Regions from separate parts of the Bacillus sp. ISL-35 genome, predicted to be linked through region 4. Evidence: predicted binding sites of a transcription regulator. Region 4 holds the regulator's gene; each other region holds the start of a gene.

Region 1 (8,110 bases), on a different contig from region 4:
GGAACATGCTCATCGCTCCAGATACCCAGGTCCTGATGCGAAATCCTGCCCTGTGGTGTGACCGCGGTTGCTTCAAGGATGATCAGGCCAACCTGGCCTACTGCCCGGCTCACGTAGTGTGTCATATGAAAGTCTGTGACCATCCCGTCTTCTTTTTCACATGAATACATGCACATCGGTGCCATGACAATCCTGTTTTTCAGGGTTAAATCTTTGATTTTATAAGGGGAAAATAATTTCTTTTCCAATCCAGAAGCCTCCTTTTATTTCGTTATCCAAAATATATCTTCAGTATAACAGGGCTTGAAGAGGAAAGGAAAAATTGTACTCACCGCAATGTGTTTTTTCTTAATTCCGCAAGCGTATATTTCGTTCCGCGCCAGATGATTCCACCTCTTTTAATAGTCAGATAGCTTGCTCTCAGGATGGAGAAAATGAACAGCAGGGCCGTAAAGGGCAGGACAAGGAACAGCCATGGTGAAAATCGGGTCATTTTCTTGGTTACCAACATATACAGAAAAGCCAGGAATACGAGATTAACAGCACTGAGGATTGCTACTGCTTGATTACCCGAAAAAACAGTGAAGAAAGGTAAGACCTGAGAAACAAAGACACCAAACACTGAAAACAGCACCATGCTGATCCTGTAGTGAAGGCCGGCGAAGGTGTTTTTCTCCAGTCCGCCTAAAGCCCCACCCAGGGTTTGGTACCATTCGACTTCAATGAGCGTCATAGCCGTGACAATCCGCTGGTTGAGACCCAGGCGCTTTACCATCATTCCCAGCTGCAGATCATCATCTGGCCGCATCTTTATAGATTCATGGGTGCCGACTTTTTCATAGGCCGACCGGGTGATCATATTGAATGCACCGATCCCGACTCCCGTTTTTGAACGTGGATTATTGCCGAGCCATGGTCTCTTGTAATAGGAAAAGCCAAATAAGAAGAATGCAACAAAGGCCTTCAGCCAGAAAGGCTTTGCACTAAGGTTCGGGGCGGCGGTCAAATGATCGAGGCTATGTTCCTCAAAATAACCGACCGCTTTAGAAAAAGCCTCGGGATGGTACATGACATCAGCATCTGTAAATAAGATCAGGCTGCCTGACGCGAGCTGAAAGCCTTTATAGAGAGCGTGGTTCTTGCCGAGCCACCCTTCTGGCAGACTCTTGATATGAACCACTTTAATTCTAGAATCCAAGCTTTTCAGGAATTCCATCACACTGCCGGTACCATCCTCGGATCGGTCATTGACGAGGATCCACTCGGTATTTTTGTAGGTTTGTGCCAGCTGTGTGCGGATGCTGTGGGAAATATGTTCTTCTTCATTCCTCGCGGCCACGATGACGCTGAGAAGTGGTTTTCGGTTTCCCGCCTTAGCCCTCTCGAGAGAATCCAATTTCCTGAAGCCAATCAAGGCATCGATCGTTGCCAAAATCCAGATGACTAAAGTTAAAGACAGTAAAATTACCAGCACTATTCACACGTCCCTGTGTTTTTTCTCCATTGTAGAGAAACAGTGGACCAGTTTGCAATCTTAAAGGGAGCGGTTTGCGGCTGCCAGTTCATTGCCCAGCAGGCTGCCAAGCTTTTTTGACTGGGACGTAGCTTCCTTGATACAGGATACAAAAGCCGCCTGTACCCCGTGCTGTTCAAGTACCTTGATGCCTGCCTCAGTCGTTCCACCTGGGCTGGTTACCTCGAAGCGGAGCTGTGCAGGTTCCTTATCCGACTGTATCAGCATTTCCGCTGCGCCGAGCAGCGTCTGGATAATCAGCTGCTTTGCTGTCTGCTTTTCAAGCCCGATTTCAGCGGCGCTTTTTTCCATTGCTTCGACGAGATAATATATATAGGCTGGCCCGCTGCCGGATAATCCTGTAACGGCGTCCAGCTGATCTTCCTCAACGATTGTCGTCTGGCCGATTGTGTTAAAAAGCTGCTGCACCATCGTTTTTTGGAATTCACTCACATCGGAATTCACGGCCAGGGCTGTTGCCGATCTGCCAATCGCAGCCGAGGTGTTTGGCATTGCCCTGACCACGGCAAGGGATTTTTCCGCAGCCGTTTCAATGGCATCAATCGAAACGCCAGCAAGGACGGAAATGATCAGCATCCCTTCAGGTAAATAGGACTTAATCTCCTCAATCGCTCCAGCTGCATCCTTTGGCTTCATCGCCAGGACGACGGCATCCGCGTCTTTAAAAAGAATGCCGCAATCATATGTCGCCTTTATTCCATATTTCTGCTCCAATGTTTTCAATCTGTCTGTATCCTGTTTGTTTGTGACCCATATTTGCTCTCCCGGAAGAAGCCCGCTTCCCCCTATCCCGGAAATCATTGCTTCCGCCATCGATCCTGCTCCAACAAAAACAAGCTTCTTCATCAGATTCGCCTCCATAAGTTTGTGTTTATTGTTATTGAAATACAAAAAGGCCCTTCATCCATAAAAGGACGAAAGGCCATGCTTCCGTGGTACCACCTTCATTCACTTCTTCGGCTTTTGCCAAATAAGTGCAGCTCACATCCGTTAACGCCGGTATACGTCCAGGTTTGCCTGGCAGCTAGCAAGGTAGGGTTCAACATGAAGAGGGCCGCGGAGCCTTTCAGCCGGTGGACTCCACTCTCTAACACCATTCCTGTCTACTCGTCTTGCTCTAGTGCTTTTGAAAAGTATACGAAATTTTAATAGTGATTATGCAAGAAAGACAACCCCTATGTCAAGAGGGAAATGACTAATTTTTAGTTTTTTCTGAAAATGAAATGTGAAAATAATGACATTTGCCCGCTTTAAAGGTAAACTTAATTTTATATTGAAAAAATACCAATACCAGTAAAGTTGAATGATTTCTTGAACATACAATCACTTTACCTTATAGAAAAATAATGTTTTGGGGTGTATAGATACGATGGCTGAATGGAAAGATGGAATTGCCAAACTGACTTTGCCGACACCTTTCCCTGTCGGTGATGTGAACGCATATTTAATCAAAGGGGACAGGTTGACACTTGTTGATGCGGGAACAAAAACAGAGGATTCCTGGGAATCGTTCAAATCCCAGCTGGCTGATTTGAGACTGACGCCGGAAGATATTGAGCAGGTCATCCTCACACACGATCATCCGGACCATGTAGGAATGCTGGATTACCTTTCACCAGGTCTTGAGGTATATGGCCATCACCTGAACGAAAGGTGGATTAACAGGACTTCGGAATTCGAGAAGGAACATCAGGAATTCTATGAGAATTTCTTCTCACAATCGGCAATACCCGACCAATTTTTTGTGCCATCGATGAAAATCATGAAAAAGACATTAGTATTTTCTTGCAATCGCTCGTTGACTGGGACTATTGCGGAAAATGACATTCCTCCGGCCCTGCCAGGATGGAGGGTGATCGAGACACCGGGACATGCCCAGAGCCACATCGTACTCTTGCGTGAGAAAGACGGCACGATGATTGCGGGTGATACAATCCTTGCTGGAATCTCGCCAAATCCATTGCTTGAGCCGCCGCTGCCAGGTGAAACAGAAAGGCCGAAGCCACTGGTCCAATATAATCACTCCCTAAAAAAACTCCTGCAGCATCCTGTCGGTCTTGTATACACAGGTCATGGGACGGAGATAACGGAATTGCACAGGCTGATTGAAAAGAGGCTCGCCCGCCAGCACGACCGTGCCATGCAGGTCAGAGGAATGCTCGAAGGCAGGGAGCTCACCGTTTTTGAGATCTGCAAATTGCTTTTCCCGACGGTATATGAACGTGAACTGAACCTGACGATTTCGGAAACCGTCGGACAGCTTGATTATTTACAATCCCTGGACGCCATTTCAGCCAGGGAAGAAGGAACCTCCTTCGTTTATACAGCAAAATGAGGTGAAAATGGATGCCATCTTTAAAAGGAAAAAATATTATTATTACCGGTGCCTCGGGAGGAATTGGGGCTGAGATTGCCAGGCTTTGCGCTGCGCGTGGAGCGAATCTTGTCCTTTTGGCCCGGAGTATTGATAAACTGGAAATTCTAAAAAAAGAATTGCAATCGAAGTACGCCATCAATATCTATGCGCGACAGCTGGATGTTTCAGATCCGGAAGCAGTCAGGAAAGTTTTTTTTGAAGTGCTTTCTGACATCCGCTATGCTGACATACTGGTCAATAATGCCGGGTTCGGCGTCTTTGATTTTGCCCACGAAGTGAAAATGGATGAAATCAAGTCGATGTTCGATGTCAATGTGGTTGGCTTGATTGCCTGCACATCAATGGTTCTTCCAGGCATGAAGCAGCGGCAGAGCGGCCATATCATCAACATTGCTTCCCAGGCAGGCAAAATAGCCACGCCGAAATCAAGTGTCTACTCGGCAACAAAGCATGCGGTGCTTGGCTACACGAACAGTCTTCGCATGGAGGTTGCTGATGATCACGTCTTTGTCACTTCTGTCAATCCGGGACCGATTAAAACTAACTTCTTTAATATTGCGGATAAGCAGGGAACGTATGTGAAAAATGTCAAAAGGTTCATGCTGAAGCCGGAATATGTGGCGAAGCAGGTAGTGGACCGGATGATGACTAAGACAAGGGAAATCAATCTGCCGCGCTGGATGAACGCAGGCAGCAAATTCTATACCCTGTTTCCCCGGACATTTGAATTATTTGGCAAAAGTATCTTCAATAAAAAATAAACTTCCAGACCGCCACGATTTTTTTGGCGGTTTTTATATTTGATGAATCAGATTGTCTTAAGAGTAGTCTATTCCATGTTGGTCCTATTTTAGGAAGCCAAAAATTCATAAACGGCATCATTGATGATGTCATGCAAATCTGCCTCGGGATCCTCAGCTTTCATTCCGATAATTTTTTCATAAATTTCTTCGAATTCTGCCTCTCCAAATGGGAGCGATTCGTCATGCCGATACTGCACGAAGCACTTTTGGACCATTTTGCGAATGAGTTTTTTATCCATCGACACACACCTCTCTTTCTGATTATAATCGGAAATTCTCACAGGAAACACCCTTCCGCAAAAATCTCCAGTCCTGGCATGACTCCCCATTTTCACCTTAATTAAGTCAGTCACCCGGAAAATTTCCATTGAAACCGAACGCATATTCGCTTAATATAATGGGTATAATGATACGGAACAAACGTTCTTTTTTTAAAAAAGCTTACCGAAAGGAGAGGGAAAACATGGTCGATTACAGCGAAATGCCGCAAAACAAAATTTTATGTGTGGATATGAAGAGCTTCTATGCGAGCTGTTCCGCCGTGATGATCGGCCTTGATCCTCTTGATTGTTACCTGGCTGTCGTCGGGAATCTCGATCGTCCCGGGAGTGTCGTCCTCGCAGCCTCACCCCGTTTGAAAAAGGAGTTTGGCATCAAGACCGGATCACGAAAGTTTGAAATTCCCGATGATCCGCGAATTGTCGTCGTTGATCCGCAAATGTCAACATACCTGCGAATTTCCACTGAAATCTCCCGCGTATTCAATCGCTATGTCCCAAAGGAAGCGATCCATACTTACAGTGTCGATGAAAGCTTCATAAAAGTGGATGGTGCCTCTAAGCTTTGGGGTGACGCTGCTTCCATCGCAAAAAAAATCAAAGATGATATCGAGCGAGAGTTCCAGCTTCCGTGCGCAGTCGGGATTGGCCCGAATATGCTGATGTCGAAATTATGCCTTGACCTCGATGCCAAGCACAAAGGGATTGCCGAATGGACCTATGACGATGTCCAGACAAAGCTGTGGAATGTCTCGCCGCTGAGGGATATGTGGGGAATCGGCCGGCGCGTCGAAAAAACACTGAACAGCATGGGGATTTTCACAGTCGGCCAGCTCGCCCGTTATGACCTTGAAGTCCTGGAGAAAAAATTCGGCATCATGGGCAACCAGATGTACTGGCATGCATGGGGAATCGATTTTTCCGATATCGGCGCCCCGATCATGGAAGGGCAGATCAGCTTTGGGAAAAGCCAGATCCTGCTCCGGGATTACAAAGAAGAGGAAGAAATCAAACATGTCATCCTTGAAATGTGCGAAGAAGTTGCACGCAGGGCAAGGAGCCACGGGAAAGCAGGCCGGACGATCAGTTTCGGGGTCGGTTACAGCCAGGATGAATTTGGCGGCGGATTCCACCGGTCAAGGACGATTGAAGAGCCGACCAATATTACGATGGATGTGTATCGTGTCTGCCTTGAGCTTTTTGCGGAGAACTACGCTGGAAAAACGGTTCGGAGCATTTCGATATCAATCGGGAATCTTGTTACGGACAGTGAGTTCCAGCTCGACTTATTCGAAAAAAACGGCTGGGAAAAGAAAGAACTCGGCTATGCGATGGACCGGATCCGCAGCCGTTATGGATCCACGGCTCTCCTGAGGGCGGTTTCCTATACGGCAGCTGGAACCGCAAGGCACCGGGCGGCACTCGTTGGCGGGCATAAGGGCTGATAATTTGAAGGAGGAGAAAAGATGATACGTGACCGCGGAAGAATCAAGTGGACATCGATGATGCTGCCTGAACATGTGAAAATGCTCCGTGACTGGGCACAGGAAGATCAATACGAAAAAGAGAAACAGCTGGATGAACAGCAGCTTGAACAATTGAATGAAACGATCCTCGAAGCGATGGAGTACAACAGGCCCGTCAGCATCACTTATTTCCGCCACAGCAAATATGAATTGGTGATCGGGAAAATCCATTACTGGAACGAGCTTGGACAGAAACTGCATATTATCGATCGGTTTGAGGAGACTCATCGCATTGGAATCGCGGCAATTGCGGATGTCAGGCTTGCAGACGAATGGTAGCTCAGTGACCCACCCCCACAAAAAAGAGCAATGGATGCCCATTGCCCTCAATGCATTATTCCGTTTCTTCAGCTTGCGGCGCGCGCACGGCCGACTCGAATTTTCCTTTATGGGAAGCATCACAGAACGGCATGTTTTTGCTCATACCGCAGCGGCAAAGCGAGAACACCGGCTTTGTCTCATACTTATTGCCGGCCCCATCCAGCAGCTCTACATCGCCGGAAATCCTTAAAGATCCATTATCATTCACCTTAATTGTTACTTTTGACAAAAAAAGCACCCCTTTCCAGTTGACAGAATTATCTTTGATAGTAAAAGCTAAACAGGAAAATTGCAAGATATTTTCACATAAGGGCTGTGAAACGTAAAAAAGTCATCTGTATGGTAAAATGAAATCTCGGAAAGGGAGTGCAATCATGAAATTGAAAATCACCGAAGCAGCATCAAATAAACTGAGTGAAAAAATCGCAGGCAAACAAGGATATGTGAAATTGAAATACGATATAGACGGATGCGGCTGTGCAGTGAATGGTGTGGCTGCCCTCTGGTTTGAAGGCGAAAAAGAAGGGGAAGAGCACCCAATAGAAACAGGAGGCATCCCAATCTATATCGAAAAAGCGAAGGAAGTCTTCTTTGCTGAGGAAATGACGCTGGACTTCAAAGAGACCAACGGATGCTTCCAGTTGAAAAGCCCGAACGAGTATCTGAATCCAAGAATGAGTTTTTATGATAAAACAAAACTATAAGTTTACAAAAAATTGAAAAAAAGGTTAAATGAGAGAGAGTTGTAGAATTACATAGAAGTTTGGTGCAAAGGCAGGGGAGAGAGATGGGAAGATTGTGGAAAGCAGCCATAATCCTTATGTGCACGTTTGTACTGTCAGCGTGTGCTTATAAAACTGCAGGAGAAGCAATCCAAAACGATATTCCGTTCAACATCAAACAAATCATCCACAAAGAAGAAGTGGAGGATGGGTGGCTCGTCTTTTACACAACAGAACAAAAAGAGGGCTCGAAAACATTCGACGCACTCGCCGTCGCCTATATCAAGGGCAGCGAAAAAGAAGGCTGGGAAAATGCAGGGCATAACCACTGGACTTATTATAAAAATGATTTCATGCTCCTGTATGTCGATGACTTCACGGTTTTTAAAGAAGACGGCAATTTGGATGTGACAATTCCGGTCATTTTCGGGAAAGTATTGAACCCGGATATCAAAGCAATTGAAGCTGCGGGACCAGACGGCAAATTCACCAAAATAGAAATCATTGAAAAAGAAAACGAACGCTACTACTACGCCATTGGCGACTATA
Region 2 (8,110 bases), on a different contig from region 4:
GAAGAGCAGCTGTTGGATGCTGATTTTGTCATTACCGGAGAAGGAAAAATTGACGGACAAACGATTTTTGGCAAAACACCAATCGGGGTAGCAAAGACGGCAAAACGGCACAGCGTCCCGGTAATCGCAATCGCTGGCCATGTAGCACAGGATAGTGAGATTGTCCACGAACACGGTATTGATGTTTTATTCAGTGTGGTACCAGGAGCGATATCTCTTGAAGATGCATTTGAAAATGCCAGTACGTATGTCAGTAATACTGCTGCGAATATAGCTTCTCTGATCAAATTAAGCAAGTGAAAAGAAAAACCGCGATGCTGAAGTCTGCAGCTCGCGGTTTTTTGATGTTTAAAATAGGTGGAAATCGAATAAATATAAAAAAGGAACGTGTAAAAAATAAAAAAACACCATTAAAGGTGATTTTGCTGAGAATGTATTTGAATTCGAAATATGCAAATAGTAAAATGAAAGTTGATGCAGTAAATTATATTTTAGCATGCACAATAAATCTATTATAACAATAACACAAATACAAGGCGCTGTCAAGTAAAAGAGGATTGATTTGGGGAGTGAAATTCATGGAAGAAAAGCAGCTAAAAGCCTTAAAACTGGAACAGGATCGTGTACATTCCATCATTGAGGAAATTGATAGGAAGGCCGCAAAATGGAAAGCGAGTTCAAGTGATGTCGGCTCAGATGCCCTTCAGATCAGGAAGACGTTTTGGGAGGATGTAACCGTCAACTTTGATGAAGCAGATGATGTAGCGGAAACCTTCACAAGCATCAAACAGCAGGCTGCGCTTTTATCAGAGCGCGAGCGTACACAAACTCAAATGGTCAAACAGCTGAAGACGCTTTCCCAGCTAAGGTTCTCCCCTTATTTTGGCAGAGTTGATTTTAAAGAAGAAGGCGAAAACGAAGCAGAGGAAATCTACCTGGGTATCGCCTCGTTAATGGACGAGCAGGAAGAAAACTTTCTGATCTATGATTGGAGAGCGCCGATTTCAGGCCTTTATTATGACTACTCCCCGGGCCCTGCCCAATATGAAACAGAAACAGAGACCATTCAAGGAGATATGGAGCTCAAGCGCCAATTTGTCATCAAATCGGGAAAGATCAAGGCGATGTTCGAGACCGGTGTTACAATCGGTGATGAGATGCTTCAGGAAGTTCTCGGCAATAATGCAGACACTCAGATGAAAACCATTGTTGCGACCATTCAGAAGGAACAAAACCAGATCATCCGCAATGGCTCAAGCAGTCTTGTTGTTGTCCAAGGGGTAGCAGGGAGCGGTAAAACGTCTGCTGCGATGCAGCGTGTAGCATATTTACTCTACAGGTACAGGAATATCATTTCTTCAGAGAATATCATGCTGTTCTCTCCGAATCCGCTATTCAATAGCTATGTGGCGACCGTCCTGCCTGAACTTGGGGAAGAAAACATGCAGCAGGCCACATTCCAGGAGTATCTACTGTCACGTTTTGGTGCTGAATATGAGTTGGAGGATCCATTTGAACAGATGGAGTACCTGCTTGCAGCAAAAAGGGATGAGAGCCACCGGGAAAGGGTTGAAGGCATCCGTTTCAAAGCCAGTCTTGAATTTAAAGAATTACTGGACCAGTATGCAGAGAAGTTATCAATGGAAACACTCGTCTTTAAAAGCTTGAGGTTAAAGAAAACAACGATTATTTCAAGGCAGGAGATTTCCCAATTTTATGATTCACTCGACAAGGCTATTTCAATCCCGAACAGGATTCAGTTGGTAAAGGAATGGCTGATCAAGGAACTGAAGAAAAAAGCCAGGACAGAAAAATCCCAGGAGTGGGTTGAAAAAGAAATTCAATTCCTTGAAAAAGAAGATTATCTCGAGGCTTTTAAACAGAGCCAGAAAAAGCAAGGCGAAGCAGAAGATACATTCCACGATTATGACCGTGAAGAAAAGTGGTTATCTGAGCTAGTCGTAAAAAGACGTTTCAAACCATTGTTCAATGCAGTGAAAAAACTGAAATTCATAAATAACAGAGTCATTTTTTTGAACTTTTTCAAGGATGAAAGTCTTCAGTCAGAGGCGACTCCTGCTAATTGGTCTTCCATTTGTGACCAGACAATTCAGTCTCTCGAAAGAAAGGCTATCCGTTATGAGGATGCAACGCCCTTGCTCTATCTTCAGGATCTGATTGAAGGAAGGAAGTCGAACACATCGATTCGCCATGTCTTCATTGATGAAGCGCAGGACTATACGCCTTTCCAATTTGCCTATATTAAAAATCTGTTCCCGTACAGTAAAATGACACTGCTCGGCGATATCAACCAGGCAATCTACTCTGGTCCGACCGGGGCTCCGACCATCTTTGCCGAGGCAACGCTTGATTTCGGGCAAAAAGAAACCTACAAGCTTTCAAAAACCTACAGGTCGACAAAGCAGATTGTGGAATTCACCAGGCAGCTGATTGAAGGCGGAAATCTGATTGAACCCTTCAACCGTATAGGTCCCAAGCCGGTAATCGTGAATCACAGAGACCATGCTGACCATATTGGAAGGACAAATGAGCTCATTTCAGATCTTGAGAACAAGGGTCATAAAAACATCGCCATCATCTGCAAAACAGCAGCGGAAAGCAAAGAGGCTTTCGAGTCCATTAAGAAAGCACATGATGCAAGATTGATTGAAAAAGGCACTTTGACCTTTGAAAACGGCGTCAATGTCGTACCAACATACCTGGCAAAAGGTATAGAGTTTGATGCGGTCATCATTTTCGATTCATCTTCCTACACAAGAGATGAGGAAAGGAAATTATTATATACGGCTTGTACGAGGGCAATGCATGAGCTTTATATTCTTTCCAGAAGTGAACTCAGTCCGCTTTTAGAGAATGTCGATGAGAAACTATATCAAGTCATTTAAAAAACAAGCCGCCAAAATTTCTGGCGGCTTGTTTTTTTTGATTCATTTTAGCCATTTTAATAAAGACTTTTGTGTATTGCCTCTGGCAGGCTGTTCTTTGTTCGCCTCCTGCAAGGCTGAATTCACGTCGATCAAGCCATTTCCGTAATCTGTGTCTTTTCCCTGCTCACCAAGATCTATCGCAGAGGTCTTTATGATGTTGATGACCTGGGAGCTTTTTAAGTCCGGGTTAGCTGATTTAATTAATGCAGCCAAACCTGCGACATGGGGAGCAGCCATGGATGTTCCAGACAGAGCTGCATACTGTGCATTGAAAAAGGTGCTCGGTATATTCACCCCAGGAGCAGCGATGTCTATATAATCCCCATAATTAGAAAAGTTCGCTCTATTGCCGTTATAATCAACTGCAGCCACGCTCAGAACCTCGGGATATGCCGAAGGGTAAGTAGGCTGATTGGATCCGTCATTACCGGCTGCAGATACCATGACGACATTTTTGTCATAGGCATAACGGACAGCTTCTTCTAAGACCTTGGATGGCTGGTAATTGCCAAGGCTCATATTGATGACATCCGCGCCATGGTCGACAGCCCAGATGATACCTTTGGCGATATCGAATGTAGTACCATAACCTTTCGCACCCATTGCTTTTACAGGCATAATCTTACTGAACCATGTCATGCCGGCAACACCTTCACCATTATTTGTTTCTGATGCAATGATCCCGGCCACATGTGTTCCGTGGCCATTGTCATCATCCGGCTCCCGTTTTTCGTCTATCACATTATAGCCTGACACAATCCGGTTCTTTAACTCGGGGTGATCCAGGTCAACACCTGTATCGACAACGGCTATTTCAATTTGTTCTTTTCCCCGTGTAATATTCCAGCCTTGCTCTGTTCCGATTGCTGGCAAATTCCATTGATAATTCTCCTGGTAAAGCAAATCATTTGGCCCGTTTGCTTCGTTTTGCATCAGGATAAAATTAGGCTCGGCATACTCAATGTTCTGCCTCTGGTTAAAATATTCTATCATTTGCGGTGTTTCCAAGGATGTGGACCTGAAGATATAAACCGAATTCAGGTGCTTTATGACCCAGCCCTTGATGTCGCGGGTAATTTCATCTATTTCATCAGCACTTGGCTCTGTTACGAAATCAACTGCAGCCTCATGATCATAATAATGACTCGTATCCTTCTTGTTATGGAAAATAAGCGTGATTTCTTCTTGTGTATTGAGCTGCCTCTTGATTTTCTCTCCCATTTCTACATTGTTTACGTTTGCCATCGATTGTATCATCATGATTCTTTGGCCAGTAGAATGAGTTTTCGCACCAAGTTTATTGCTGTGAACAGGATCATTCCTGAACACACCGGCCGCCGTAAGGGCAAGAACGAGAATTAATGATGCCCCCAGGATGAAAACCTTCGTGCTTTTCATGATATGAGCCCTCCAAAAAAAAGATTTGTTCTTATATTGCAGAACAAACGGTAAAATTAACGGCGGTAATCAATGGCAGTTCCTTTCAATTCAAAATAGGAACATGTAAAGTGTATGGAGCAATTTTATAGGCTTAAAGTTTTGTTTTTCATGATCGTAAGTAACCCAAAATCCTGTTTTTTATGACAAATTTCCAAATTAATTCTTTAAATCCGTTTGCCAAATCCCAATTAATCGCTACAATTAAGCATAGACGCCATTATTATGGTAAAATAAACAAAGAGAACAATTGTTCTGATATTGATAAAAGGCATATTATTTAATATCATTTTGACAAAAAAGAGGAATACTTAAGGAATTCATTGACACTATACATAAAAACCGTCAATGTTGTTTGCAAGAAATGAAAGGGGTATGTTCGTGGCAAGAAATCAGCAAGCTTTTGATTATAATGATGATGCCATTCAAGTACTAGAAGGCCTTGAAGCGGTCCGTAAAAGGCCTGGTATGTATATTGGCAGCACAGATACCCGGGGACTTCATCACCTCGTGTATGAAATCGTTGATAACTCCGTTGACGAAGCACTTGGCGGCTACGGAAATCACATCATCGTCAAAATCCATAAAGATAATTCGATCAGTGTCCAGGATAAAGGTCGTGGTATGCCTACAGGGATGCATAAGCTAGGAAAGCCCACACCGGAAGTCATCCTAACTGTCCTCCACGCAGGCGGTAAGTTTGGACAAGGCGGTTATAAAACAAGCGGCGGTCTGCATGGTGTCGGCGCGTCAGTCGTAAATGCGCTATCTGAATGGCTTGTAGTCACCATAAAACGCGATGGCTTTGTTTATGAGCAGCGTTTCGAAAACGGCGGAAAGCCGGTGACAACTCTTGAGAAAATCGGCAAGACAAACCAGACAGGAACAACGATCCATTTCAAACCAGATGCCGAAATTTTCTCTACTTTGACATATAACTATGACACATTATCTGAAAGGCTTCGCGAGTCAGCATTTTTGCTGAAAGGCTTGAAAATTGAGCTGATCGATGACCGGAATAACGAGAAAGATGTCTTCCATTTCGAAACAGGCATCCAGGCATTTGTTGAATATTTGAACGAAGAAAAAGATGTTCTGCATCCAGTGGTCAGCTTTGAAGGAGAATACAGCAAAATAGAAGTTGAGTTTGCCTTTCAATTCAATGATGGATACTCGGAGAACGTTCTCTCATTCGTCAACAATGTCAGGACGAAAGATGGCGGAACACATGAAGCAGGTGCAAAGACTGCGATGACCAGGGTATTCAATGAGTACGCCCGTAAGGTTGGACTGCTCAAGGAAAAGGACAAAAACCTGGATGGAGCGGATATCCGCGAAGGACTGGCAGGGATCGTATCTGTCCGAATTCCAGAGGAACTGCTTCAGTTTGAGGGACAGACCAAGGGTAAGCTCGGAACAAGTGAAGCCAGGTCAGCGGTTGATTCGGTCGTATCGGAACATCTGTCATATTTCCTTGAGGAGAATCCGGATGTAAGTACCTTGCTGATCCGAAAATCGATCAAGGCTTACCAGGCCCGTGAAGCTGCCCGTAAAGCACGAGAAGATGCGCGCAGCGGGAAAAAGAGGAAAAAATCGGATGCAATGCTATCAGGCAAATTGACTCCGGCTCAATCAAAGAATCCGGCAAAAAATGAATTATACCTTGTCGAGGGAGATTCTGCCGGCGGTTCTGCCAAGCAGGGCCGGGACAGAAAATTCCAGGCCGTACTGCCATTGCGCGGTAAAGTCATCAACACGGAAAAAGCCAAGCTCCAGGATATTTTTAAAAACGAGGAAATCAATACGATCATTCATGCCATTGGTGCGGGAGTGGGATCGGATTTCAACATAGATGACATCAACTATGACAAGATTGTCATCATGACAGATGCCGATACTGACGGTGCCCATATCCAGGTGCTGTTGCTGACATTCTTCTACCGGTACATGAAGCCGCTTATCGAAGCTGGCAAGGTATTCATTGCCCTTCCTCCGCTGTATAAAGTCAGCAAAGGGACAGGCAAAAAGGAAATCATTGAATATGCCTGGAGTGATGATGAACTGAAAGGCGCAATCAAGAAGATTGGCAAAGGCTACATCATCCAGCGTTACAAAGGTCTTGGCGAGATGAATGCTGATCAGCTTTGGGAAACAACAATGGACCCTGAAACAAGGACATTGATTCGTGTCCGGATAGATGATGCCGCAAGAGCGGAGCGGAGGGTCACTACACTTATGGGTGATAAGGTAGAACCCCGCAGGAAATGGATTGAATCCAATGTCGCTTTCGGTCTTGAGGAAGACGGCAATATTCTGGAAAATGAAAACATCTCAGTTGCAGAGGAGGTTGCAGGCGAATGAGTTCAGTAGAAAAATTTCGTGACCTCCCACTAGAAGACGTATTGGGCGACCGATTTGGCCGCTATAGTAAATATATAATCCAAGAACGTGCCCTCCCGGATGCCCGTGACGGACTGAAGCCTGTACAGCGCAGAATTTTGTACGCTATGCATGTTGAAGGCAACACAAGTGAAAAAGGATTCCGAAAATCAGCCAAGACAGTCGGTAACGTCATTGGTAACTACCACCCGCACGGTGATTCTTCTGTATATGAAGCTATGGTCCGTATGAGCCAGGACTGGAAAGTGCGGAATTACCTGGTTGACATGCACGGGAATAACGGAAGCATCGATGGTGACCCTCCGGCGGCAATGCGTTATACCGAAGCACGATTATCAGCGATTGCCGGTGAACTGTTAAGGGATATCGAAAAGAGGACGGTTGAGTTCATCCCGAACTTTGATGACACGTCCAGTGAGCCTACTGTGCTTCCGGCGATGTTCCCAAACCTGCTCGTGAATGGTTCGACAGGGATATCAGCTGGATACGCCACAGATATTCCGCCTCATAATTTAGCGGAAGTGATTGATGGGGTTATCATGAGGATGGACAACCCTGCCTGTACGGTCGAAGATTTGATGAATGTGATCAAAGGACCGGACTTCCCAACGGGAGGAATTATCCAGGGTGTTGAAGGAATCGCCAAAGCTTACAAGACTGGCAAGGGAAAGATTATTGTTCGCGGCAAAGCTGAAATCGAGGATATCCGTGGCGGCAAACAGCAGATCGTCATCACGGAAGTTCCATATGAAATCAATAAGGCCAACCTCGTCAAGAGAATTGATGAATTCCGTTTAGACCGGAAAGTTGAAGGGATTTCAGAGGTTCGTGATGAAACTGACCGCACAGGCCTTCGTGTTGTGATCGAACTGAAGAAGGAAGCCGATGCAAACGGTGTTTTGCACTATCTTTACAAGAACAGCGATTTGCAGATTACCTATAACTTCAATATGGTTGCCATCAACAAGAAACGTCCGGTATTGATGGGGCTTGCTGAACTTCTTGATGCCTACATCGGCCATCAGAAGGATGTCGTTACAAAAAGATCACAGTATGACCTTCAAAAAGCCCGTGACCGCCAGCATATCGTCGAAGGCTTAATGAAGGCATTGTCCATCCTGGATCAGGTGATTGCGACGATCCGTGCTTCAAAGGATAAACGAAATGCAAAAGATAATTTGATCCAGAAGTTCGAATTTACTGAAGTCCAGGCCGAAGCGATTGTTTCCCTCCAGCTTTATCGCCTGACGAATACTGATATTACTGCCCTCCAGGCCGAAGCAGAGGAGCTTGCCAAGAAGGTAGAAGAACTAACCGCCATTCTT
Region 3 (8,110 bases), on a different contig from region 4:
ACTATGGATACAATAAGGGTAATTAAAATCAGGGAGCCTAAACTGCGTGACCGAATGGCGGTCAGACATGGCAGGTACATACAACGTGATGCGGACGATAAAAAAACATTCCGGTTTGTGAGGGATGAACTTGGACTGCTTGTTGACTTTATGGCAGAATTATTTAAGATGGAGGGCCATAAACTGATTGGCATCCGTGGAATGCCTCGCGTCGGCAAGACAGAATCTGTTGTTGCATCAAGTGTTTGTGCCAATAAAAGATGGCTGTTCGTTTCCTCTACATTATTGAAACAGACGATCCGCAATCAGTTGATTGAAGATGAGTACAATGCTGATAACTTATTCATCATCGATGGAATTGTTTCAACAAGGAGAGCCAATGAAAAGCACTGGCAGCTTGTCAGGGAAATCATGCGCCTCCCTGCGGTCAAGGTAGTGGAACATCCTGATATTTTTGTCCAGAACACAGAATATACATTGGATGATTTTGATTATATTATCGAATTAAGAAATAATCCCGATGAGGAAATCGTATATGATATGGTCCAGAAGAATCACATGTTTACTGATTCTGATTTTGGAGGATTTGATTTTTAACAGTATTGGAAGGTGTTATCGTGTCTGAGTTAGGAATTATTTTAAAGGAAGCCCGTGAAGCAAAAGGCCTCAGCCTGGACGAACTGCAGTCCATCACGAAAATTCAAAAACGTTATCTCCTCGGCATTGAAGAGGGCAACTATTCAATGATGCCAGGTAAATTCTATGTGCGGGCATTCATCAAACAATATGCCGAAGCAGTGGGCCTTGATCCGGACGAGCTTTTTGAACAGCATAAATCCGAAATCCCATCTACATACAACGAAGAGTTGCCAGAACAGCTTTCCCGTGTCCAATCGAGGAAAAGTCTTTCACCAGAAACTTCTAAGGTTCTGAATGTACTTCCAAAAATATTGATTGTCATCTTCATTATTGGTGCGATTGCCCTTGTGTGGTATTTGATTGTCAAGAACGCAGGCGATGACGCCGGACAGACTGCGAATACCAATAAGAGTCAGCCGATCGTTGAAGAACCTGCAGGAAGCGCAGATGATTCCGCTGATGAAGGGACAAGCGAATCCGATGCCCCTGCTGAAGAAAAGCCTGCTGAAGAAGAAGCAAAGCCTGAAACCCCTGAACAGGAGCTTACAGTCGCTTCGAACACTGGCAGCAATACGGTTTACGAACTGAAAAATACCGATAAGTTTGTCGTTAAGATTGTGTCTCTTGGACAAACCTGGGTTGGCGTTTCCAATGGGTCTGGGAAATCCATTTTCCAGGAAACGCTCGTTAAAGGCAAAAACGAAAGCCGGACAGAAGATTTGACCAGTGAAACAGAGGCAGTTATCAATGTCGGACGTGCACCTGAGACAGAAATTTACGTTAACGACCAGAAGCTAGAGTATGCCGTTTCGCCGGAACAAGATATGACACAGTTGATTACGATCAAGTTTGTAAAATAGAACATAAATTGCAGATGATTAGAGACTGCTGCAACAAAAATGCCCGTATGGACGTTTGTTTATACGGGCTATACTATTAGTGCTAAGCTTAAGAGCTTGGCGAGACTGATCTAGCTCTAGGCATATTTAATGTCGTTTTTTACATATTGGATATAATGAAGAAGTCAGCCAAATGGCTGTGTAATTAACATCTGGAGGAATAGGATATGAATTTGCCAAATAAAATTACGGTCTCACGCATTTTATTGATTCCGTTATTCTTGATTGTGATGGTTGTTCCATTTTCCTGGGGCGAGATTGCCCTGCTTGGAACGACAATGCCGGTTACTCATTTAGTAGGAGCGCTGATCTATATTTTCGCCTCTGTTACAGACTGGGTAGATGGGTATCTTGCACGAAAACATAACCTCGTTACGAATCTTGGGAAATTCCTTGACCCGCTGGCGGATAAACTGCTGGTCTCATCGGCACTGATCGTGCTTGTTGAACTTGGTTATGCCCCAGCATGGATTGTCATCGTGATCATCAGCAGGGAGTTTGCTGTGACAGGACTTCGTTTATTGCTTGCAGGAGGCGGCGAGGTTGTTGCTGCCAAGATGCCAGGGAAAATCAAAATGTGGGCTCAAACAGTCGCGATTTCCGCTTTGTTACTGCATAATATCATTTTTGAAGCTTTCTCCATCCCGTTTGCTGATATCGCCTTATGGGTGGCGATGTTCTTTACAATCTGGTCTGGATGGGACTACTTCGCAAAGAACAAGCAAATATTCAGCAATTCTAAATAATTGATTTGCCAGGAGGATGTCAAATGAATGCAGAAATCATAGCAGTTGGGTCTGAACTGCTTCTCGGGCAAATTGTCAATACGAATGCGAGGTTCCTGTCGAGGCAGCTTGCAGACTTAGGAATCAATGTATTCTATCACACGGTTGTCGGGGATAATTCGGATAGACTGAAAAGTGCAATCAGGATTGCCCAGGAACGTGCAGAATTGATTATTTTTACGGGTGGCCTTGGGCCCACTAAAGATGATCTCACTAAAGATACGATAGCCGCTCAGCTAGGAAAGAAATTGGTGCTTGATGAGGAAGCTATGAATTCGATCGAGCTCTATTTTGAAAAAACGAAGAGGGTAATGACTGAGAATAACAGGAAGCAGGCTCTAGTGATCGACGGTTCCATGATCCTTAAAAACGAAAATGGCATGGCTCCGGGTATGTTCCTGTCAACAGCAGACCACAAATATATGTTGTTGCCAGGCCCTCCTTCTGAAATGGAGCCCATGTTCCTGAAATATGGACAAGCAGCCATTACTGGCATAAATGGCAGCCAGGCAAGGATTGAATCAAGAGTCCTCCGCTTCTTTGGAATAGGTGAGGCAGCATTGGAAGCACAAATAGAGGATTTGATCGATCAGCAAAGCAACCCGACTATTGCCCCGCTGGCAGGTGACGGGGAAGTCACTCTGAGGCTTACGGCAAGAGATGATGCTAACGGCACTGCCCAGGAATTAATTGATAAAGTGGAAGCGGAAATCATGGACAGAGTCGGTGAGTACTTTTATGGTTACGACGAAACCTCGCTAATATTGGAACTTTCCAAACTATTAAAAACCAAGAACTTGACGATATCAGCAGCCGAAAGCCTGACAGGCGGTTTGTTCCAGCAGGAATTGACCTCTGTTTCCGGAGCTAGCAGCTTTTTCAAGGGCGGGATTGTCTGCTATTCGAATGAGGCTAAAATAGGGCTTGTGAACGTCAGCCCTGCTACAATAGAAAACTTCGGTGCTGTCAGCAAAGAATGTGCGGAAGAGCTGGCGGTCAATATTGCATCGGTTTCCAATTCGGATATTGGCTTAAGCTTCACCGGAGTGGCAGGCCCTGACTCCCTTGAAGGGCATCCGGCAGGAACTGTTTTCATTGGTGTACATGTAAAAGGCAAGCCAGTCCATGTAGAAAAATTGAGCCTGAGCGGGTCACGAACGGCCATCAGGAGCAGATCAGTAAAGTTTGGCTGCCAGCTGCTAATTCATAGATTATCAGAAACACGGAAGTGATTTGCTTCCGTGTTTTTTTTTATTTGTCCTGATTGCTGGCGCACTTAATAGGCAGATTTCTTGCCAAATTCGTGTTTTAAAGGGTATATTCCTACTCAAAACTAGTAAAAAAGCTGTTGAAAATTCAATTTTAATGATTATTCCTGCTTCAAAAAAAACGAATAAATGTTCGATTTTTTAATGGACAAACCGCATGGAAAAAGGTATAGTAATAGTAGGCTTTAAATAAGAGATTTGCGGACAGGCAGCATGCTGGTTCGTTTTTATATAAAAGGAGGAAGATTGAGTGAGTGATCGTCAAACGGCGTTAGATATGGCATTAAAACAAATCGAAAAGCAATTTGGTAAAGGTTCGGTTATGAAGTTGGGTGAGAAGACTGACACTAAGGTTTCTACATCTCCAAGTGGTTCCCTTGCGCTGGATGTAGCACTAGGAATAGGCGGCTATCCTCGCGGACGTGTTATTGAGATCTATGGACCTGAAAGTTCAGGTAAAACAACTGTTGCGCTTCATGCAATTGCCGAAGTGCAGGCTAATGGCGGCCAGGCAGCGTTCATTGACGCTGAACACGCACTGGATCCTGTATATGCACAGAAACTCGGTGTAAACATTGACGAACTACTTCTGTCACAGCCGGACACAGGAGAGCAGGCCTTGGAAATCGCGGAAGCTCTTGTACGAAGCGGAGCGATTGATATCATTGTTATTGACTCTGTTGCAGCTCTTGTCCCTAAGGCTGAAATCGAAGGTGAGATGGGCGATTCCCACGTCGGCCTTCAGGCTCGCTTGATGTCTCAGGCACTGCGCAAACTTTCCGGTGCAATCAACAAATCGAAGACTCTTGCCATCTTCATCAACCAGATTCGTGAAAAAGTTGGCGTTATGTTCGGTAACCCTGAAACTACACCAGGCGGCCGTGCTTTGAAGTTCTACTCAAGTGTCCGTCTTGAAGTACGCCGTGCTGAAACATTGAAGCAGGGTAATGAAATGGTCGGTAACAAAACAAAGATTAAAGTTGTCAAGAACAAGGTTGCTCCGCCGTTCCGTACAGCTGAAGTGGATATCATGTACGGCGAAGGGATTTCCAAAGAAGGGGAAATCATCGATATTGGTTCAGAGCTTGATATCGTCGACAAGAGCGGTTCTTGGTATTCCTATAATGGTGAGCGTCTTGGACAGGGAAGGGAAAACGCAAAGATCTTCCTTAAAGAAAACCCGTCCATCCGTCTTGAAATCCAGAAAAAGATCCGTGACCACTACGGCCTTGATGGTGAATTCACTGTGACTGAAACAGACGAAGACCAGGAAGAACTTCAACTGGATTAATAGATTCACAATAAGGATCAGCAAGGTCTCCTGAATGACAGGAGGCCTTTTTGGTATGGATTCTCACTAAAAATAAGAATTGAATGAATAATTAATCAAAATCGATGGTATCCTTATCGGACAAACCCTTGACAATAAAATTTGGCAGCTTTACAATTAAAAATGTATATTTTACATTTTCATGGTATTAAAAACGTTTAAAAGCATTAGAGCTGTATGTTGATGCTTGTAACAATGTACATGCCGACACTTTAAAAAACGTAACACAAGTTCATAGCAAGAGGAGGTGAAAATGATGGATCTAATTATTTCAATCATCTCCATTTTGCTTGGCCTATTCGTCGGTGCAGTTGTTGGCTATTTTTATCGTAAATCCGTTGCGGAAGCAAAAATTGCAGGTGCCAAAAACGCCGCAGAACAAATTGTTGAAGATGCGAAGCGTGGAGCAGAGGCAATGAAGAAGGAAGCCCTGCTGGAGGCTAAGGATGAAAATCACAAACTGCGTACTGAAGCAGAGCGTGAGATTCGTGAACGAAGAAATGAACTGCAAAAACAAGAAAATCGTTTATTGCAAAAAGAGGAGAATCTTGATCGTAAAGATGAATCGTTGAACAAACGTGAGAATCTTTTAGAGAAAAAAGATGACGCTCTTACCAAAAGACAACAGCATATTGAAGAGATGGAAAGCAAAGTGGACGAGATGGTACGAAATCAGCAGGCTGAACTGGAACGCATCTCGAGCTTAACGCGTGATGAGGCTAAATCCATCATTTTGGAGCGTACGGAGCAAGAACTTGCTCACGACATTGCATTAATGATTAAGGAAAACGAAAACAGGGCGAAAGAAGAATCCGATAAGAAAGCGAAAGAAGTACTTTCACTTGCCATCCAAAGATGCGCAGCTGACCATGTCGCTGAAACGACTGTGTCAGTCGTGAATCTTCCGAATGATGAAATGAAGGGACGCATTATCGGACGTGAGGGACGGAATATCCGCACCCTGGAAACGTTGACGGGAATTGACCTCATAATTGATGATACTCCGGAAGCGGTTATATTATCCGGATTTGACCCAATCAGACGTGAAACAGCCCGATTAGCTCTTGAAAAGCTTGTCCAGGATGGACGTATTCATCCGGCCCGAATCGAAGAAATGGTTGAAAAGGCACGCCGTGAAGTGGATGAACATATTCGTGAGGTTGGTGAACAGACGACCTTCGAAGTGGGAGTACACGGGCTGCACCCAGACCTGATCAAGATTCTTGGCCGCTTGAAGTATCGTACAAGCTACGGACAGAATGTTCTTAAACATTCAATGGAAGTAGCCCAATTGTCCGGATTACTTGCTGCAGAGCTAGGTGAAGATGAAACTTTGGCTCGCCGTGCAGGACTCCTGCATGACATCGGAAAGGCAATTGACCATGAAGTAGAAGGCAGCCACGTTGAAATTGGCGTGGAGCTGGCTACGAAGTACAAGGAACATCCTGTTGTCATCAACAGTATTGCTTCCCACCATGGTGATACAGAGCCTACTTCGATCATCGCAGTTCTAGTTGCTGCTGCTGATGCATTATCAGCTGCAAGGCCAGGTGCCCGCAGCGAAGCACTTGAAAACTATATCCGCCGTCTTGAAAGACTGGAAGAAATCTCGGAATCCTATGAAGGAGTCGAGAAGTCATTCGCCATTCAGGCGGGAAGAGAAATCAGGATCATGGTTAGACCAGATCAGATCGATGACTTGCAGGCACACCGCCTCGCTCGTGATATCCGCAAGAAAATCGAGGAAGAGCTCGATTACCCAGGGCATATCAAGGTTACAGTCATCCGTGAAACACGTGCAGTTGAATACGCAAAATAAAGCGGTGCTTAGGCGCCGCTTTTTATATTGTGGCCACTTTACTGGTTTTCCTCTGATCACGATGTTATGATACAATTTTTACATAAATAACTTAAAGGCAGGAATGAAGATCAATGAGAATTTTATTTGTAGGGGATGTTGTAGGTTCTCCTGGCAGGGATATGGTTACCGAATACCTGCCAAAGCTTAAGGGGAAGTTTCGTCCGACTGTTACAATCATAAATGGAGAGAATGCAGCGAGCGGTAAAGGAATAACCGAGAAGATTTACCGGCAGTTTCTCGAGCAGGGTGCACAGGCTGTCACTTTAGGAAACCATGCATGGGATAACCGTGAAATTTTTGAGTTCATTGAGGGAGCTAAATATCTGGTAAGGCCTGCTAATTTTCCGGAGGAAGTTCCTGGAAAAGGGATTGTTTATTTAAAGATTAACCAAGAAGAACTGGCTATCATCAATTTGCAGGGCCGTACATTCTTGGCGCCAATTGATTGCCCATTTAAAAAAGCGGATGAACTGATTGAGGAAGCGAGAAAGCGCACCTCCCTCATTTTTGTCGACTTCCATGCAGAAGCAACTAGCGAAAAACAGGCGATGGGCTGGTATCTTGATGGCAAAGTTTCCGCTGTTGTCGGTACGCATACACATGTCCAGACTGCAGATGAGAGAATTTTGCCTTCCGGGACAGCTTATTTGACTGATGTAGGCATGACAGGTCCGTATGATGGTATTTTAGGAGTCGAAAAAGAAGCAGTGCTCAGAAGGTTCATGACAAGCCTCCCAACCCGTTTTGAAGTCGCCAAGGACGGAAGGAACCAGCTATCAGCAGTATTGATCGATTTGGATAAGAAGACTGGCAAAGCGGTGAAGATCCAGAAAATCCTTATCAATGACGACCACCCCTTTTATGAATAAGACATCAGAGTGACGATCCTTTTGACTGCAGACAAACTCATGCGAGTTTTTCTGCAGTCTTTATTATGCGCTGAATTGGTTATTTGGAGACGGATCAAATTGGGATAAAGATGTCCTTGCGAAGAGGGAAGAGTCTTAATGAGGGTACCATTCCGGCCGAGAGATACCCTTCTGAAGAGGGAAGAATGCACATAAGGGCACCATTCGCGTCGAGAGATACCCTTATGAAGGGGAAAGTGTGCGGATAAGGGCACCATTCGCGCAGAGAGATACCCTTATGAAGAGAAAAGAGTGCACATAAGGGCACCATTCACGCCGAGAGATACCCTTATGAAGAGGGAAGAGCAAGCATAAGGGTACCATTCGCGTCGAGAGATACCCTTATGAAGGGGGAAGTGTGCGGATAAGGGCACCATTAGCGCAGAGAGATACCCTTATGAAGAGAAAAGAGCAAGCATA
Region 4 (8,110 bases):
TAAGATCAGCCTTGCTGCTAGGTGAATAATTAGTGCCATACAAAAGAAAAAGTGCCAATACGGGCACTTTTTTCAGCTTACTGCACTAAATGCCGGAGGATATTCTATTTTTCCTTCTAAACCATTCAATGAGCCCTGCTCAAGCTCAATTGCCATGAACACTTCGTCTGGTACTGGAAAGGGAGCTTGGATACCGAAGTTTTTCGAGGGCTGAAACCCGAATTTGGGGTAAAAATTCTTATGGCCGAGTACGAATACATGTTGATATCCTAAAGACTTGCATTTTTTCAGGCCTTCCGTGACGAGTGCTGAACCGATTCCGCTATTTTGATATTCTGGATTCACGGCCATGGGAGCGAGACCGATGGTTGGAATCATTCCTTGATTTGTAACAAGACTGATGATGCTAAAAAGAATGTGCCCGATGATTTTTCCATTCTCGTCAACAGCTACCAGGCTTAAGTCAGGAATGAAATGTTCAGAATCCCTGATCAGGTCAACCAAACGGGCTTCATTTTCACCCTTTTCAAAAGCCACTTGATTTAGAACCCTGATACCATGGATATCGTGCATTTCTTCCGGGCGAATAATATAATCAACGCTATTCATATTTCTTATACTCCCTCCATACCATATTTGAAGTTTTGGATTTGGAATCAGAAAATCCCCTGTAATAACGCTTTTCACTTTCACCTGATATTGAGTCGATATCATTTAGAAACATAACTAGAAACTCTCTGTCTTTGTTGATTTCCTCTTCTGTTTGAGTGTAGTCCCTGCCATTTTTAACACTGATCGCTAAGTCTGTATAACGGTCTGCTAGTTGATCCCACATTGTCCCTAACATTGAGATCTTTCCATTCATCATATGGTACTGTCTGCTCAGATTAGACAGTTCACCTAGATGACTGGCAAACGTGAATTCGCCATCTTCTTCATTCAGGATCTTTATCCATATAGTCGGATCGGCATCGTTTTCCAGCAGAAAGATAGAATCCCGTACAGTACGCTGGAATTCAAGTCCTGCTTCCTTTTCCATGTCGGAAATTTTGTTATATTGATAGATATTGAGTAAAATCAATGCTGCGAGAACGAATATAATAAGGTATTTAGACTTTTTCGCCTTCATAAATTTACTCCTTTGGTTAAAGTCTGAATTAATAATAGCAGAAAATTCCAAAAGAGTAATCAGAATTTTTACCAGAATGAATTCTTTCACTTCCAGCACTTTTTTCTGTTATGATTAAAGCTGGCTTTTGGCCAGAATCAATTTTCAAGGAGAACCTGAATGACAAAAAATCTTCCATTTACCATCACTAAAAATGATACATTCTTTGATTTATTAGGAGATTACATTGGTGATGTTTTTTATGATATTTTGCCTGAAAAGGGCTATGAATTGCGCGATGAACAGATATATATGGCTTTCCAGGTGGAACAGGCCTTTAAGAACAAAGGGATTGTGTTTGCGGAAGCAGGTGTGGGGACAGGAAAAACCTTCGTTTACCTGATCTACGCAATCCTCTACGCTCGTTATATGGGGAAGCCTGCGATTGTATCCTGTTCAGATGAAACGCTGATCGAACAGCTTGTCAAAGAGGGCGGAGATATTGAGAAACTAGAGCAGGCATTGGGACTCAAAGTGGACGTCCGGCTGGCGAAAGCAAGGGAGCAATATGTATGTGTCAAGAAGCTTGATGAGCTTTCCAACACTTCTGACGACATTGAAATCCTTGATGTCCATGACCAGCTGCCTGATTTTATTTTTGATGAAGGCATTTCCATGAATTCGTTCAGCCGCTATGGTGATCGAAAGGAATATCCTTGGGTCACCAATGAAAAATGGTCCCAGATGGCGTGGGATCCGCTCCAGCAATGCTCAACATGCAGCTGGCGCCATCGCTGCGGACAAACATTGAATCGTGATTACTATCGACATGCCGGAGACTTGATTATTTGCTCGCATGATTTTTACATGGAGCATGTCTGGACGAAAGAATCTCGCAAAAGAGAGGGCCAGATGCCATTGCTGCCAGAAGCAAGCACCGTCATTTTTGATGAAGGCCATTTGCTTGAATTCGCAGCGCAAAAAGGCTTGACATACAGATTTAATTCGCAAACGCTGACGACTGTGTTAACAGGTTATATGCATCAGGATGTCAGGGAGGAATCTCTCTATTTAATCGAGGATATTATAGAACTGCATGATTCATGGTTCGACCTGCTGGTTGAAAACTCAACTGCTGTTGAGGGTTCGAATCGAAAAGAAGTTGCGAAGCATCCTGCCATCAGGAAGACAGCTGAAACTTTGGAAAAGAAGGTCAGCGAATTAATGGACCAGCTTGTTTTTGACGCAGAAATGTTCTTGATTGATGAATACCATTTAAAAATCATGGAAGAGTACCTCGAGTTTTTTGCGTATGGTCTAGCGATCTTCCTGAAGAACGACGAAGGGATTTTCTGGCTTGAAGAGAATGAAGTTCAGTCTTCACTCGTCATCATGCCCCGTTTGGTAGAGGACATTTTGAAAAAAGAAGTTTTTGCACAGAATATCCCGTTCGTTTTTTCATCAGCTACTTTATCACAGGCAGGGGACTTCAACTATATAGCTAAGAGTCTCGGAATCGAAAAATATTCTTCCTTCACGGTGGCATCACCGTTTGATTATCAAGAACAAATGGAAATTAAAGTGCATGTTCAGGATGCTGAAAATCAAAAATGGGAGAAGATAGGTGAGGACTTGAGCACTGCAAATGGAAGCTCCCTGGTTTTGTTTTCTTCCATGCAGGAAATGGAAAGGTTCAGAAAATGGTCCGAACAACAGGAATGGGATTTTGCCATTTTATTTGAAGGCGACCGGGAGATCAGTGAAACCGTAAAAGACTTCCAGAATGTCAAAAGCACTGTACTCTGCTCATACAGTTTATGGGAAGGTCTTGATGTTCCAGGTGAATCATTGACCCAGGTCATTATCGCTTCATTGCCATTCCCGCCTCATGACCCGGTATTCCAGGCAAAACGCAAGCATGCGGCCAACCCTGAAGCAGAAGTAGACGTTCCATACATGCTGCTTCGATTAAGACAGGGAATCGGCCGGTTGATCAGGAGCAGCCAGGACCAGGGTATCGTCCATTTATGGCTTACTGGTAAGCAAAAAGCAGAATTTATGGAAGAAATAACTGGGGTGCTTCCTGTTAGAGACATTCATTAAGATAGAAAAAAATCCCGAAAGCTACAAGCCTTTCGGGATTTTTTTGCGGTAATTAGTCTCTGCAGCCGCACTTTCTATTATCGCGGTCACGATCATTCTCATCCTGAGCACCAGCAACCAGATCATTGATGATGCAGCGACGGACAGCACGGCAAAGGTCATCGAAATCAATTGTCGCCCTTACCTGGTTGTTGTTGCGGTTAGGGTAAAAAACTCCTGCTACATCGTTGTTATTTCGATTGGATCCCATTCGAAATTCAACTCCTTTCCATCAAAAAAATACTTACACGATATCTTATTCGGAAAGGGACAAGTTGTCAGGGTTTGTACCTATTTTTGAAAACGAATGTGCTCTTCTCATAGAACCTTTAAAGAATGAAAGTTTAATAGAACGAAAAAAAGCAAGCGGAGGCCGCTTGCTTTTTAGTGCATATGACGATAGACGCCAATGACTTTCCCAAGAATCGATACATTCCGAAGGATAATCGGTTCCATTGACGAATTTTCAGGCTGAAGCCTGAAATAGTCCTTCTCCTTGAAGAAGCGTTTAACAGTTGCTTCGTCATCCTCTGTCATGGCTACGACAATGTCTCCATTATTGGCAGTCTTTTGCTGCTTGACGATTACATAATCTCCATCAAGGATACCAGCCTCTATCATACTGTCACCCATGATTTCCAGCATGAAAACCTGCTCATCATGAGGAACAAGCCGATCTGGAAGCGGGAAGTATTCTTCTACATTCTCAATTGCGGTGATCGGCATACCGGCTGTTACTTTACCGACAACAGGCACGTTGACAACATTATATTTAGGGATACGGGTTTCCTCTTCAATTTCCAGTATTTCAATTGCACGCGGTTTTGTTGGGTCGCGTCTGATCAGTCCTTTGCTTTCAAGCCTTGCAAGGTGGCCGTGTACCGTAGAACTTGATGCCAGTCCAACTGCTTCACCAATTTCACGTACGGATGGCGGATATCCTTTTTTCTTGACTTCACCTTTTATGAATTCAAATATATCTTGTTGCCGCTTTGATAACTTTGTCATATTCACGCACCTCGTATATTTTCTTGTCCTAATTATACCATGTCTATTTAATAGATACAAACATAAGTTCGAATTTTGAGTTGACACAAAACAAATGTTCGTATTATAATAAAAATTAAATAGGCGAACATATATTCGTTAGGGAGTGTCGATTATGAAAAAACTATGGGAAAACTATTCTTACGCTTTAATTCTTCTTGCTGTCAGCCTGATTTTTTCACTCGTGGCAAAAGCACAATTAAATAACGATGATGCATACATAACTGTTACTATAGAAGAAGGGCAATCACTGTGGGAGGTTGCTGAGACATACGCCAGTGAACATCATTTGTCGAAAAATGAATTCGTGAGCTGGGTAGAAAAAGAAAATGCGATCGTAGGAGAAAAGGTTTTTCCAGGAGATGAACTTGTCATCCCGGTAAAAGCGGAATATGTAGAACCTACCCAAATTGCCGGAGCAGAAAGATAATTTGTACATAGAATAAGGTGACAGCATGAAAGCGATTATTTATTGCCGGGTAAGTACCACGAAGGAAACACAGGAAACATCGCTTGCCAGGCAGGAGGAAGAATTGCTCCGCCTTGCAGAAGACTATGGATTTGAAGTGATGAGCATCATCAAGGAACAAGCCAGCGGGTATGACCTTGAAAGGGACGGGATACTGGAACTGCTGGAGTTGATCAAGGACAAGTCAGTCAGTGCCGTTTTGATTCAGGATGAGACCAGACTTGGCAGGGGGAATGCCAAGGTTGCGATTCTCCATTGCATCCTCAAGGAGAACGTTAAGTTATACAGCATCTCGCACAGCGGGGAACTCCAACTTTCTGAATCGGATTCCATGGTCCTCCAGATTGTCAGTATGGTAGAAGAATATCAGAGGAAGATCCATAACATAAAGATTAAACGCGGAATGAAACGTGCGGTAGAACATGGATACAAGCCTCAGCGCAATCTGAAAAACCAGGGCGAGCATTCCGGCAGGGAACGTAAAGACATGCCGATTGCGGAGATTGTCAGGCTGCGGAATAATGGCCTTACTTTTGCTGAAATTGCCGCTACCCTAAAAGGATTTGGCTACAATGTATCCAAGGCAACAGTGAATCGACGATATCTTGAGTATATAGAAACAGATGAGGAATAAGGCTCCTTTCTTGTAAAACCCAAAAAAATTTAGTAAGATGTCATTTGACGTAATTTTTTACAAAGGAGCTTTACAATGCTATCAAGTGATAAAATTGCTAGAATCAACGAACTGGCAAGGAAAGCAAAAACATCGAAGCTGAATGAAGAGGAAGCAAAGGAACAGACAAAGCTTCGCGCCGAGTATCTCCAGTCATTCCGTTCTTCTATGCTCAACACACTAAAGGGAGTTACCATTGTCGATCCTGAGGGAAATGATGTGACACCTGAAAAATTAAAAGAAGAAAAAATGAAGAATAAACTTCATTAATATATTTAATTTGGAATACATGAGAGAATGTATTCCATTTTTATTTTACCAGCAAGACAGATAAAACAACTGAAATAGAATGTTTTATACGACTTCTAAAGTGGAAAATCAGCACTGAGGCCAATTAAAACTCATAGCTTCGAAGTTGTATTCCGTCTTCATCTAAACTGTTCGCTTACATAAGTACAGCGAGTATGTGTCAAAATAAATAACAATACGGCCTTTTCTGTCTCCTTCAGGCATAATTTGTTGTATAATAATTTCTCTCGCTATAATATTAAGGATGTAGCCAGTACCTATAGAAAGGATGTATTTCATGTTTAAAGAAATTGATATGCTATCAATTGATTCCATTCGTACTTTATCAATTGATGCGATTGAAAAAGCAAATTCAGGCCACCCGGGCATGCCGATGGGGGCAGCACCGATGGCTTACACATTATGGACTCGTTATATGAACATCAACCCTAAGAATCCAGAATGGTTCAACCGCGACCGTTTTGTCTTGTCTGCCGGCCATGGTTCTATGCTGCTGTATAGCTTGTTGCACCTTGCAGGTTATGATTTATCAATGGAAGATATTAAGCAATTCCGTCAGTGGGGAAGCAAGACACCAGGACATCCTGAGTTTGGACACACTGCCGGTGTGGACGCAACAACTGGACCGCTTGGCCAGGGAATTGCCATGGCAGTTGGTATGGCAATGGCTGAACAGCATCTAGCTGCTGTCTATAACAAGGATAACTATAATATCGTTGATCACTATACATATAGCATTTGCGGTGATGGCGATTTAATGGAAGGCGTTTCTGCTGAAGCAGCATCCCTTGCGGCTCACCTGAAATTGGGCAAGATGATTGTCCTTTACGATTCAAATGATATATCACTCGACGGCGACCTTAATAAGTCGTTCTCTGAAAGCATTGAAGGCCGTTTCAAGGCGTACGGATGGCAATATATCCGCGTTGAAGATGGAAACAACCTGGAAGAAATCGCAAGAGCGATCGAGGAAGCAAAAACAGATTCAGATCGTCCGACAATGATTGAAGTTAAGACAATCATCGGATATGGATCACCGAACCTCTCTGGTAAATCAGATGTTCACGGAGCTCCGCTTGGCGCTGATGAATTGAAGCTGACTAAGGAAGCTTACAAGTGGACATTTGAAGAAGACTTCCATGTACCAAGTGAAGTTTATGATCACTTCAAACAGCAAATCGCTGATAAAGGTGAACAAACAGAACAAGCATGGAATGAACAATTGTCTCAATATAAGAGTGAGTATCCAGAACTAGGTGCCCAGCTTGAAAAAGCTATGAAGGGTGAGTTAGTAGAGGGATGGGATAAGGACATTCCAGTATACGAAGAAGGCAAGAGCCTTGCCAGCCGTGCATCTTCTGGTGAAGCACTTAACGGCATTGCGAAAAACCTTCCTTACTTGATCGGCGGATCTGCTGACCTTGCTGGTTCAAACAAAACAATGATCAAGGGAACAGGTGACTTCTTCCCAGGTTCATTCGAAGGCCGCAACATCTGGTTCGGCGTACGTGAATTCGCAATGGGAGCAGCTATGAACGGTATGGCACTTCACGGCGGCCTGAAGGTGTTCGGCGGAACATTCTTCGTATTCTCTGATTACCTAAAGCCGGCAATCAGACTTGCTGCATTAATGGGATTGCCTGTAACCTATGTGTTCACACATGACAGCATAGCGGTTGGGGAAGATGGTCCAACGCACGAGCCTGTAGAACAGCTTGCCGGACTTCGAGCAATGCCAAACTTGTCAGTGATTCGTCCTGCAGATGGCAACGAAACAGCAGCAGCATGGAAGCTGGCAATAGAATCAACTAAGAATCCTACAGCTCTAGTGCTGACTCGCCAAAACTTGCCGACAATCAAGAATACGGACAAGAATGCTTACGAGGGCGTATCAAAAGGTGCTTACGTCATTTCTCCAGCTGGGAAAGAAACAGCTGATGCTATGATCCTTGCAGCTGGTTCAGAAGTCGGCCTTGCTGTAAAAGCACAGGAAGCTCTTGCTTCAGAAGGCATCGATGTGGCTGTTGTCAGCATGCCTGCATGGGATCGCTTCGAGCAGCAATCAAAGGAATACAAAGAAAGTGTCATTCCAAAGTCTGTCAAAAAGCGTCTTGGAATCGAAATGGGCTCTTCACTAGGATGGCACCGTTATGTTGGCGATGAGGGAGAAGTCCTTGCGATCGATACATTTGGTGCATCAGCTCCAGGTGAAAAGATCATGGAAGAGTATGGATTCTCTGTCAACAATGTAGTCGCTCGCGTAAAAGCATTGATCGAACAAAACTAAAATTATCTTGATAAAAGAGCACGTAACCATTAATGGTTGCGTGCTCTTTTTGGTTTGGAAAATATTAGTAAGGAT

Evidence for each region. Region 4 encodes LexA, which represses DNA repair genes until DNA is damaged. Its sites were predicted from a motif close to CGAACATATGTTCG; they were not measured.
Region 1: J7E38_RS01315 (Y-family DNA polymerase) is a predicted target of LexA. The motif match lies at 5,089-5,102, and genes of this name have one in related genera.
Region 2: parE (DNA topoisomerase IV subunit B) is a predicted target of LexA. The motif match lies at 4,629-4,642, and genes of this name have one in related genera.
Region 3: recA (recombinase RecA) is a predicted target of LexA. The motif match lies at 3,714-3,727, and genes of this name have one in related genera.

What each region holds. Positions count from the first base shown of each region.
Region 1 is NZ_JAGGQK010000001.1:252,655-260,764, forward strand. Features, by position in the region: gene namA (NADPH dehydrogenase NamA) at 1-248, opposite strand, end outside; gene J7E38_RS01290 (glycosyltransferase family 2 protein) at 329-1,474, opposite strand; gene proC (pyrroline-5-carboxylate reductase) at 1,535-2,380, opposite strand; gene J7E38_RS01300 (MBL fold metallo-hydrolase) at 2,904-3,869, shown strand; gene J7E38_RS01305 (SDR family NAD(P)-dependent oxidoreductase) at 3,881-4,672, shown strand; gene J7E38_RS01310 (YqzH family protein) at 4,762-4,953, opposite strand; gene J7E38_RS01315 (Y-family DNA polymerase) at 5,178-6,437, shown strand; gene J7E38_RS01320 (YolD-like family protein) at 6,459-6,797, shown strand; gene J7E38_RS01325 (CDGSH iron-sulfur domain-containing protein) at 6,853-7,107, opposite strand; gene J7E38_RS01330 (iron-sulfur cluster biosynthesis family protein) at 7,214-7,543, shown strand; gene J7E38_RS01335 (hypothetical protein) at 7,627-8,110, shown strand, end outside.
Region 2 is NZ_JAGGQK010000014.1:15,513-23,622, reverse strand. Features, by position in the region: gene J7E38_RS17770 (glycerate kinase) at 1-300, shown strand, start outside; gene helD (RNA polymerase recycling motor HelD) at 579-2,906, shown strand; gene J7E38_RS17760 (S8 family peptidase) at 2,949-4,346, opposite strand; gene parE (DNA topoisomerase IV subunit B) at 4,767-6,746, shown strand; gene parC (DNA topoisomerase IV subunit A) at 6,743-8,110, shown strand, end outside.
Region 3 is NZ_JAGGQK010000020.1:134,526-142,635, forward strand. Features, by position in the region: gene J7E38_RS20875 (DUF3388 domain-containing protein) at 1-597, shown strand, start outside; gene J7E38_RS20880 (helix-turn-helix domain-containing protein) at 618-1,499, shown strand; gene pgsA (CDP-diacylglycerol--glycerol-3-phosphate 3-phosphatidyltransferase) at 1,706-2,284, shown strand; gene J7E38_RS20890 (competence/damage-inducible protein A) at 2,308-3,555, shown strand; gene recA (recombinase RecA) at 3,842-4,882, shown strand; gene rny (ribonuclease Y) at 5,178-6,740, shown strand; gene J7E38_RS20905 (TIGR00282 family metallophosphoesterase) at 6,854-7,651, shown strand.
Region 4 is NZ_JAGGQK010000009.1:39,389-47,498, forward strand. Features, by position in the region: gene J7E38_RS14000 (hypothetical protein) at 1-29, shown strand, start outside; gene J7E38_RS14005 (GNAT family N-acetyltransferase) at 73-609, opposite strand; gene J7E38_RS14010 (hypothetical protein) at 602-1,129, opposite strand; gene J7E38_RS14015 (ATP-dependent DNA helicase) at 1,289-3,211, shown strand; gene J7E38_RS14020 (hypothetical protein) at 3,264-3,461, opposite strand; gene lexA (transcriptional repressor LexA) at 3,635-4,258, opposite strand; gene yneA (cell division suppressor protein YneA) at 4,413-4,727, shown strand; gene J7E38_RS14035 (YneB family resolvase-like protein) at 4,753-5,400, shown strand; gene J7E38_RS14040 (DUF896 domain-containing protein) at 5,476-5,709, shown strand; gene tkt (transketolase) at 6,026-8,035, shown strand.